Regions from separate parts of the Bradyrhizobium sp. WYCCWR 13022 genome, predicted to be linked through region 3. Evidence: predicted binding sites of a transcription regulator. Region 3 holds the regulator's gene; each other region holds the start of a gene.
The links. The regulator LexA, encoded in region 3, represses DNA repair genes until DNA is damaged. The targets are predictions, from matches to a motif close to TGTTCNNNNTGTGTTCNG.
Positions count from the first base shown of each region.

Region 1 (2,262 bases), on a different contig from region 3:
CAGGCGATCTCGAAGCGCCGGCCGATGGTCCAGGCCATCGGTCCCGTGCCCTTCATCCGCTCGCCCCATTTCGAATCGTAGTCGCGGCCGCCGCGCATGTCGCGGATCAGGGTGAAGACGTGGCGATAGCGGTCCGGATAGTTCGCCATCAGCCATTCGCGGAAGAGGTCGCGTACCTCGAGCGGCAGCCGCAGCAGCACGTAGGAGGCTTCCTTGACGCCGGCATGCGCGGCCGCGTCGAGGATGCGCTCGATCTCGGAATCGTTCAGCGCAGGGATCACGGGCGCCACCATCACGGTGGTGGGGATTCCGGCCTCCGAGAGTTGCTTCAGCGCCTCCAGCCGCTTCGGCGGCGTCGAGGCGCGCGGCTCCATGGTACGTGCGAGCTTCGGGTCGAGCGAGGTGACCGAAATCGCGACCTTGGCGAGATTGCGCTCGGCCATGCTGGCGAGAATGTCGATGTCGCGCGTGACCAGCGCGGACTTGGTGACGATACCGACGGGATGGCCGGTGCGCTCCAGCACTTCGAGAATGCCGCGCATGATTTTGCGCTCGCGCTCGATCGGCTGATAGGGATCGGTGTTGGTGCCGATCGCGATCATCCGCGGCTCGTAGCCAGAAGCCGCGAGTTCCTTCTCGAGCAGACCAGGCGCCTCGGGCTTGGCGAACAGCTTCGACTCGAAGTCGAGCCCAGGCGACAGGCCGAGATAGGCATGCGTCGGCCGCGCGAAGCAATAGACGCAGCCGTGCTCGCAGCCGCGGTAGGGATTGATCGAGCGGTCAAAGCCGATGTCGGGGGAATCGTTTCGGGTGATCACCTTGCGCGAGGTGTCGACGCCGACAACGGTCTTGAACGGCGGCAGCTCTTCCAGGCTCTGCCAGCCGTCATCGAAAGCGACGCGCGCCTCGGCCTCGAAGCGGCCGCTGGCGTTGGACTGTGCGCCACGCCCGCGCCGGCGCGCTCGGTCGATGGCGACGCCAAGTTCTGGAAAATCCGCGGGGAAATCGGAAGGCGCACCCGCCGGCTCGGAGGGCGCCGTGACCGGCGGGTGCTTGAGAGCAGAAGAAGAAGCTGGACTCATGCCATCAAGATAGCATGGGAAGGGAACAAATCAAGAACAAGAATCGAAAACGCGAAAACAACCCCATGCACAGTAGACCTGCCCAAACTTCGCGCGCCGGCTTTTGACCTCACGCAACACCGGGTCATCTCGATCCCGTTTGATGCCGCGGAAGGATCGATCTCGCCGGAACCCGGTTGGTGACGATCTCCGCTGAAGGTCGGCAGGATCATGACATTTCAACGACAATCGTCCGCTGCAAGCAGCGACCTCGATCTCCTGGATCGCTACTGGCGCGCGGCGAACTACCTCTCCGTCGGGCAGATCTATCTCCTGGACAATCCGCTGCTGCGCGAGCCCTTGCGACCCGAGCACATCAAGCCGCGTCTGCTCGGCCATTGGGGCACGACGCCGGGACTGAATTTCATCTACGCGCACCTCAACCGCGTCATCCGCGCGCTTGATTTCAGCGTGCTCTATGTCTGCGGTCCCGGTCATGGCGGTCCGGGCATGGTGGCCAACACCTATCTCGAAGGCAGCTACAGCGAGATCTATCCTGACATCGGGCGCAGCGCGGATGGATTGCGGAAACTGTTCAGGCAGTTCTCCTTTCCCGGCGGCATCCCGAGCCACGCGGCGCCGGAGACGCCTGGCTCGATCCACGAAGGCGGCGAACTCGGCTATGCGCTGGTGCACGCCTATGGCGCGGCGTTCGACAACCCTGACTTGATCGTCGCCTGCGTCGTCGGCGACGGCGAGGCCGAGACCGGCCCGCTGGCGGCGTCCTGGCACTCCAACAAGTTCCTCAATCCCGCGCATGACGGCGCAGTGCTGCCGATCCTGCACCTCAACGGCTACAAGATCGCAAATCCGACCGTGCTCGGGCGGATGCCCGACAGCGAGATCCGCGATCTGTTCCGCGGATTCGGCCACGAGCCGCTGTTCGTAGAGGGCGACGATCCGAAGCTGATGCACCAGGCCATGGCGGATGCGCTCGACGTCGCGGTCGCCAGCATCCACTCGATCCAGCAGCACGCCCGAGACGGCCGAACCAGCGTCGCGCGGCCGCGCTGGCCGATGATCGTGCTGCGCAGCCCGAAGGGCTGGACCGGCCCGAAGGAGGTCGACGGCAAAAAGGTCGAAGGCTTTTGGCGCGCGCATCAGGTGCCCGTCGCGAACTGCCGCGAGAATCCGGCACACT
Region 1 is NZ_JAUIZJ010000043.1:163,586-165,847, forward strand. Features, by position in the region: gene QY049_RS36435 (PA0069 family radical SAM protein) at 1-1,082, opposite strand, end outside; gene QY049_RS36440 (phosphoketolase) at 1,293-2,262, shown strand, end outside.
Region 1: the regulator LexA is predicted to act here: its motif matches at 1,104-1,121, upstream of QY049_RS36435 (PA0069 family radical SAM protein).

Region 2 (2,262 bases), on a different contig from region 3:
CTGGCGCAGGCCAAATCGTCAGGCAAGAACAGCGTGTTGCTGCAGGTGAAGAACGCGGATGCGACCCGCTTCGTCGCGGTGCCGCTCGCCTGATCTCGTGGCCGTGACGGCAAATTCAAAAGGCGGCCTGCGGGCCGCCTTTTTCATGCGCACGAGCGACATACCCACAGGCGACCGATAACATTCTCGTTAACGGCAGGAATGATGACCGGTTCGTCCGAAAAAGCCGCGTTCGCTCGTCAGACTTCCGACTAGTGTGTTGTGCTTCGGCGGCAATGAAGCCACCCGAGGTGGATTGCAGGAGTGGAACTTCGGACGCCCGGCTGCCTTGTGGACCCGGCCGGTGGTTCGCATTTGATCGGTGCCGACATGGATCGATTGAAGCTCTCGCTGAAGCTTGCGCTGCTCGCGGCGCCGCTGGTGCTGTCGGCCGGAAGCGTCATGGGGCGCGATGACGGTCGTTTCGCCGACTCGCCGCTCAAACCGTGGTTCGACAGCCTGCGCAGCCAGATCGGCCCGTGCTGCTCCGATGCCGATGGTGTTGCCGTTGCCGATCCCGATTGGGACTCGCTCAACGGGCATTACCGGGTCCGTCTCGATGGAGAGTGGATCGAGGTGCCCGACGCAGCCGTGATCACCGAACCGAACCGCGCAGGCCGCACCATGGTCTGGCCGGTCAAGACGGTGTTCGGCGTTTCGATCCGCTGCTTCATGCCCGGCAGCATGATCTGACGCCGCTCGGCGTCACCGCGTGGCGGACTTGCGCTTCGAACTCTTCCTGCTCGTCTTCTTCTTTTTGGACGTTTTTCGCTTAGTCGCCCTCTTCGGCACCTTCTTGCCCTTCGCGCGCGCCTCCGACAGGCCGATCGCGATCGCCTGCTTGCGGCTCTTCACGCGTCCGCCGCGACCGCCGGGGCCGCTCTTCGCAGTGCCCTTCTTGTAGCGCCGCATCTCGCGCTCGACATCACTGCTGGCGCTGCGTGAGTAACGGCGCTTCTTCGCCTTGCGTGCCATCGATTCTCTCCGTTGGCTCTCGAAGAGAAACAGCAGTGCTGACGCTACGTTCCAAATGCGCGGCTGCGCGCCTCAGCAAAGCACCGGCCGGCGCGTCTTAGAACGAGTTTGCGAGTTCGATCTCGGCCTCGAGCACCTGGATCCGGCGCGCGGCTTCGGCAGAGGACAGACCGCGATCATATTGCGCAGGCTGGTAGGCCTCTTCGCTCAGCCGCTTCAGCCGCAGCCCCTGCGCCCGGGTCATCTGCTCCATGAGAAAAACCTTGGCATCGTATTTACCCTGAACCTGCATGTCCGCTCTCCCTCGCGATTTCATGGCTTGACTATATGTTCTTATTTTGTTCTAACAAGCCATGGACAACAGAATTAATGAAATTCGACGTAAAATCAGCGCCTTGAGGCTCGAGATGGCCGATGTCGAGGCGTCCGTGCGCGATTTCGTCAATCGCGACCGCGACTGCACCGAACGGGCCCAGGCGCAGATGGAGCTGCGCCGGAAAATCAATCTCCTGATCGGCGAATGGAAGGCCGCTGGCGGCGGCGAGGTGCTGCCCGACATCCGCGACCGGATGCGCCTCCGTCCGTTGAAAGGCGTAAGCAGACCGACGACGCGCTGCTGAGACAACCACGTAGCTGGCGTATGGAGGCAGACGGTGGAAGAAGACCCGGACGCCTACCGGATTCTGAAGCTGCGCGCCGAGATCCTCGAATTGGGCTCCGCCATCAGGCAGTTGCAGCGAGAGGGGCTCGACGATGCCGCAGCCCAGCTCCTGATTGTACGCAAGCGGGCACAGCTCGACCATCTCGTGAAGGCAAGCTCCGCAAGTCACCGCCTTGACGTCACCGACATCAGACGCAGCTAGAGCGGTGGCGCAACACGACACGCCGGAGCCCGTCAATGCCGGATGCCGAAATCACTGTTCTGCTGGAGGCGGTGCTCGACGATGTCCGCGCAGGCACACCCCCGTGGGACACGACGACGCGCGAACGCGTTGCCGTGAGATTGCGTGCCGTCGCGCGCGAGGATCATTGCTCTCTCGAGGATTTGGAGCGGGCCAGGCGAGACGCTCTGACCCGCGCACCGACCGCCATGTAGGTGGTGGTGAGGGAAAGAAGCCCCGCGTCGTCGCGGGGCTTCCTGTTACTGCGAGCGCGAGCTTACTTGCTCATTCCGTTCTGGGGCTTGGTCATGCTGCCGCCCTGATCGCTGCCGGGGCCGGCACCGCCCTGGCCGGACGCATCGGGCGG
Region 2 is NZ_JAUIZJ010000043.1:40,598-42,859, reverse strand. Features, by position in the region: gene QY049_RS35940 (Do family serine endopeptidase) at 1-93, shown strand, start outside; gene QY049_RS35935 (hypothetical protein) at 370-732, shown strand; gene QY049_RS35930 (DUF6496 domain-containing protein) at 745-1,014, opposite strand; gene QY049_RS35925 (DUF3072 domain-containing protein) at 1,112-1,306, opposite strand; gene QY049_RS35920 (hypothetical protein) at 1,422-1,634, shown strand; gene QY049_RS35915 (hypothetical protein) at 1,668-1,877, shown strand; gene QY049_RS35910 (hypothetical protein) at 1,913-2,110, shown strand; gene QY049_RS35905 (hypothetical protein) at 2,173-2,262, opposite strand, start outside.
Region 2: the regulator LexA is predicted to act here: its motif matches at 1,343-1,360, upstream of QY049_RS35925 (DUF3072 domain-containing protein).

Region 3 (2,262 bases):
GCAGCCGCGGCGTCGTGGTGCGGCTGTCAGCGATCCCTTGCGGCTTCTGCTCGCGCTCGCCGAGCGGCTGGGTCACGGGCAGTTGCAGCACGGTTGCGCGCTGACCTTCGACGAGCTGCGTCACCAGCACGTATTTGCCATCGGGGAATTCGATCGCATCGTGATGACGATCGGGAATGTGCGGATCGACCTTGCCGAACTTGCCGACGCGCGAGTTGACGGTGCGCGTCCAGATCCACCTGTTATCGTAACGGACGTTGTCGGCGAACGCGAGCTCCGTTCCCGGCAGCAGGCAGACCGCGACCGACATGTCGGCTTCGGAGGCGAAGCCGCGCGTCGAGGTACCGCGAAATGTTGTCGTGACGATCGTCTCGCCGACTTCTGCGGGACGTGTCGCGACGGCATGCAGGCTATAGTCACACATCGGGTGCTCCTCATCAGGGATAGTAACCCGCGCCTCTGGCCTGGAGGCGCAGGCCTCTATCAGAGTGGAAGCCTGCAAGACTCCGCTCGGTTGTAGGCAAATCTGCGGCCCGGATACGCAAGCCGCAATCACAATATCTTTCCCGAACCGCTAGGAACAAAGCCTGCTTCCGTGCATTCGGCGACCGTCGCCGTCAGCGTCCGGCCGGTGCCGACCAGCCCGAATATGGCCAGGCCGGCCGCGAGGATTGCTCGACGGTATTATGCGCATCACGCAATTGCGCGCTCGTCGCCTGCGGTGCCTTGCGGGCGCGATGTTGCGGCTGCGCAGCGAGGGCTTGTGACGCCGATGCTGCAATCAGCGCCATCGTGACGGTGCTCAGGAAGATCTTGCGCATGGTTGTCTCCTCGGTCGCCTGGAGGCTTATGAAGCGATGCGTGCTTCGTCGCGGCGTGCCGAGGATGTAGTGCTGGAGAGGGGGCCGGATAATCTGTGCAAAACCAGAAAGACCATCCGGCCGGAGCGGACAATCGTCCGCTCCGATCGTTGATTGCGCGTGAGCGCTCAGGTCGTCCGGCGCTCAGTACTTCCGATACAGTCCGATCAGCTTGCCCTGGATCTTGACCCGGTTGGGCGGGAGGATGCGGACCTCGTAGGCCGCGTTGGCCGGCTCCAGCGCGATCGAGGCGCCGCGGCGGCGGAAGCGCTTCAAGGTGGCTTCCTCGTCGTCGATCAGCGCGACCACGATATCGCCGGTGTCGCAGCTCTCGTTGCGCTGGATCAGCGCCATGTCGCCGTCGAGAATGCCGGCGTCGACCATGGAATCGCCGCGCACTTCGAGCGCGTAGTGCTCGCCAGCGCCCAGCATGTCAGGGGGGACGCTGATGGTGTGGCTGCGGGTCTGCAGCGCCTCGATGGGCGTGCCGGCTGCGATCCGGCCCATGACGGGCACCGCGACCGGACGCTCGCCCTCGTCGGCGGGCGGGCTCGATGTCGTGCGCACCTTGCCGAGATTGCCTTCGATGACGCTTGGCGTGAAGCCGCGGCGGCTACCGGCGGCGGCTTGGAGCTCCGGCAGCTTGATCACCTCGATGGCGCGGGCCCGGTTGGGCAGGCGGCGGATGAAGCCACGCTCCTCGAGCGCCGTGATCAGGCGGTGGATGCCCGACTTCGAGCGCAGATCGAGCGCGTCCTTCATCTCGTCGAAGGAGGGCGGCACGCCGCTTTCCTTCAGCCGCTCGCTGATGAACCGCAGGAGCTCGTATTGTTTGCGCGTTAACATCTCGACCAAAATCCCCCTGACGATGTCGTTCGATTCCGAGACGCTGAATTCAGCAATAAGCCGCTACATGCTCGAAACAAATCATGAACGGACACTATATGTTCGATACATGTTCCGCAACTGCTTAATTTACCGTGAACGCGGCAAAGTTCGCGGAACGGTTGCGAACGATGCGCTCAGGCGGGCAGTCGCAACACCTCGCAGGGCGCTCCCGCTTCGGCCTTCGGTGCGAATGGCGGACGCACGAGAAGTGCCTGTGCCGCAGCGAGATTCGCAAGCAGCGAGGAGTCCTGGTGATTGACGGGAAGGGCGACGAGCGTGCCGTCGTCACGCTCGTCGAGACGCGCACGCAGATAATCCTCGCGCTGGTCATTGGCGCCGACGTCGCGGCCGAGCACGGCGCGTTCGCGGCGATGATGGACAACCGAACGGCCGGACAAAGCGCGAATCAGCGGGACCATGAAGAGGAAACCGCACACGTAGGACGACACGGGATTGCCGGGCAGGCCGATCACGCGCATCGCTCCGAGCTGTCCGTTCATCATCGGCTTGCCCG
Region 3 is NZ_JAUIZJ010000002.1:92,260-94,521, forward strand. Features, by position in the region: gene QY049_RS01380 (hypothetical protein) at 1-424, opposite strand, end outside; gene QY049_RS01385 (hypothetical protein) at 618-821, opposite strand; gene lexA (transcriptional repressor LexA) at 1,005-1,706, opposite strand; gene glp (gephyrin-like molybdotransferase Glp) at 1,883-2,262, opposite strand, start outside.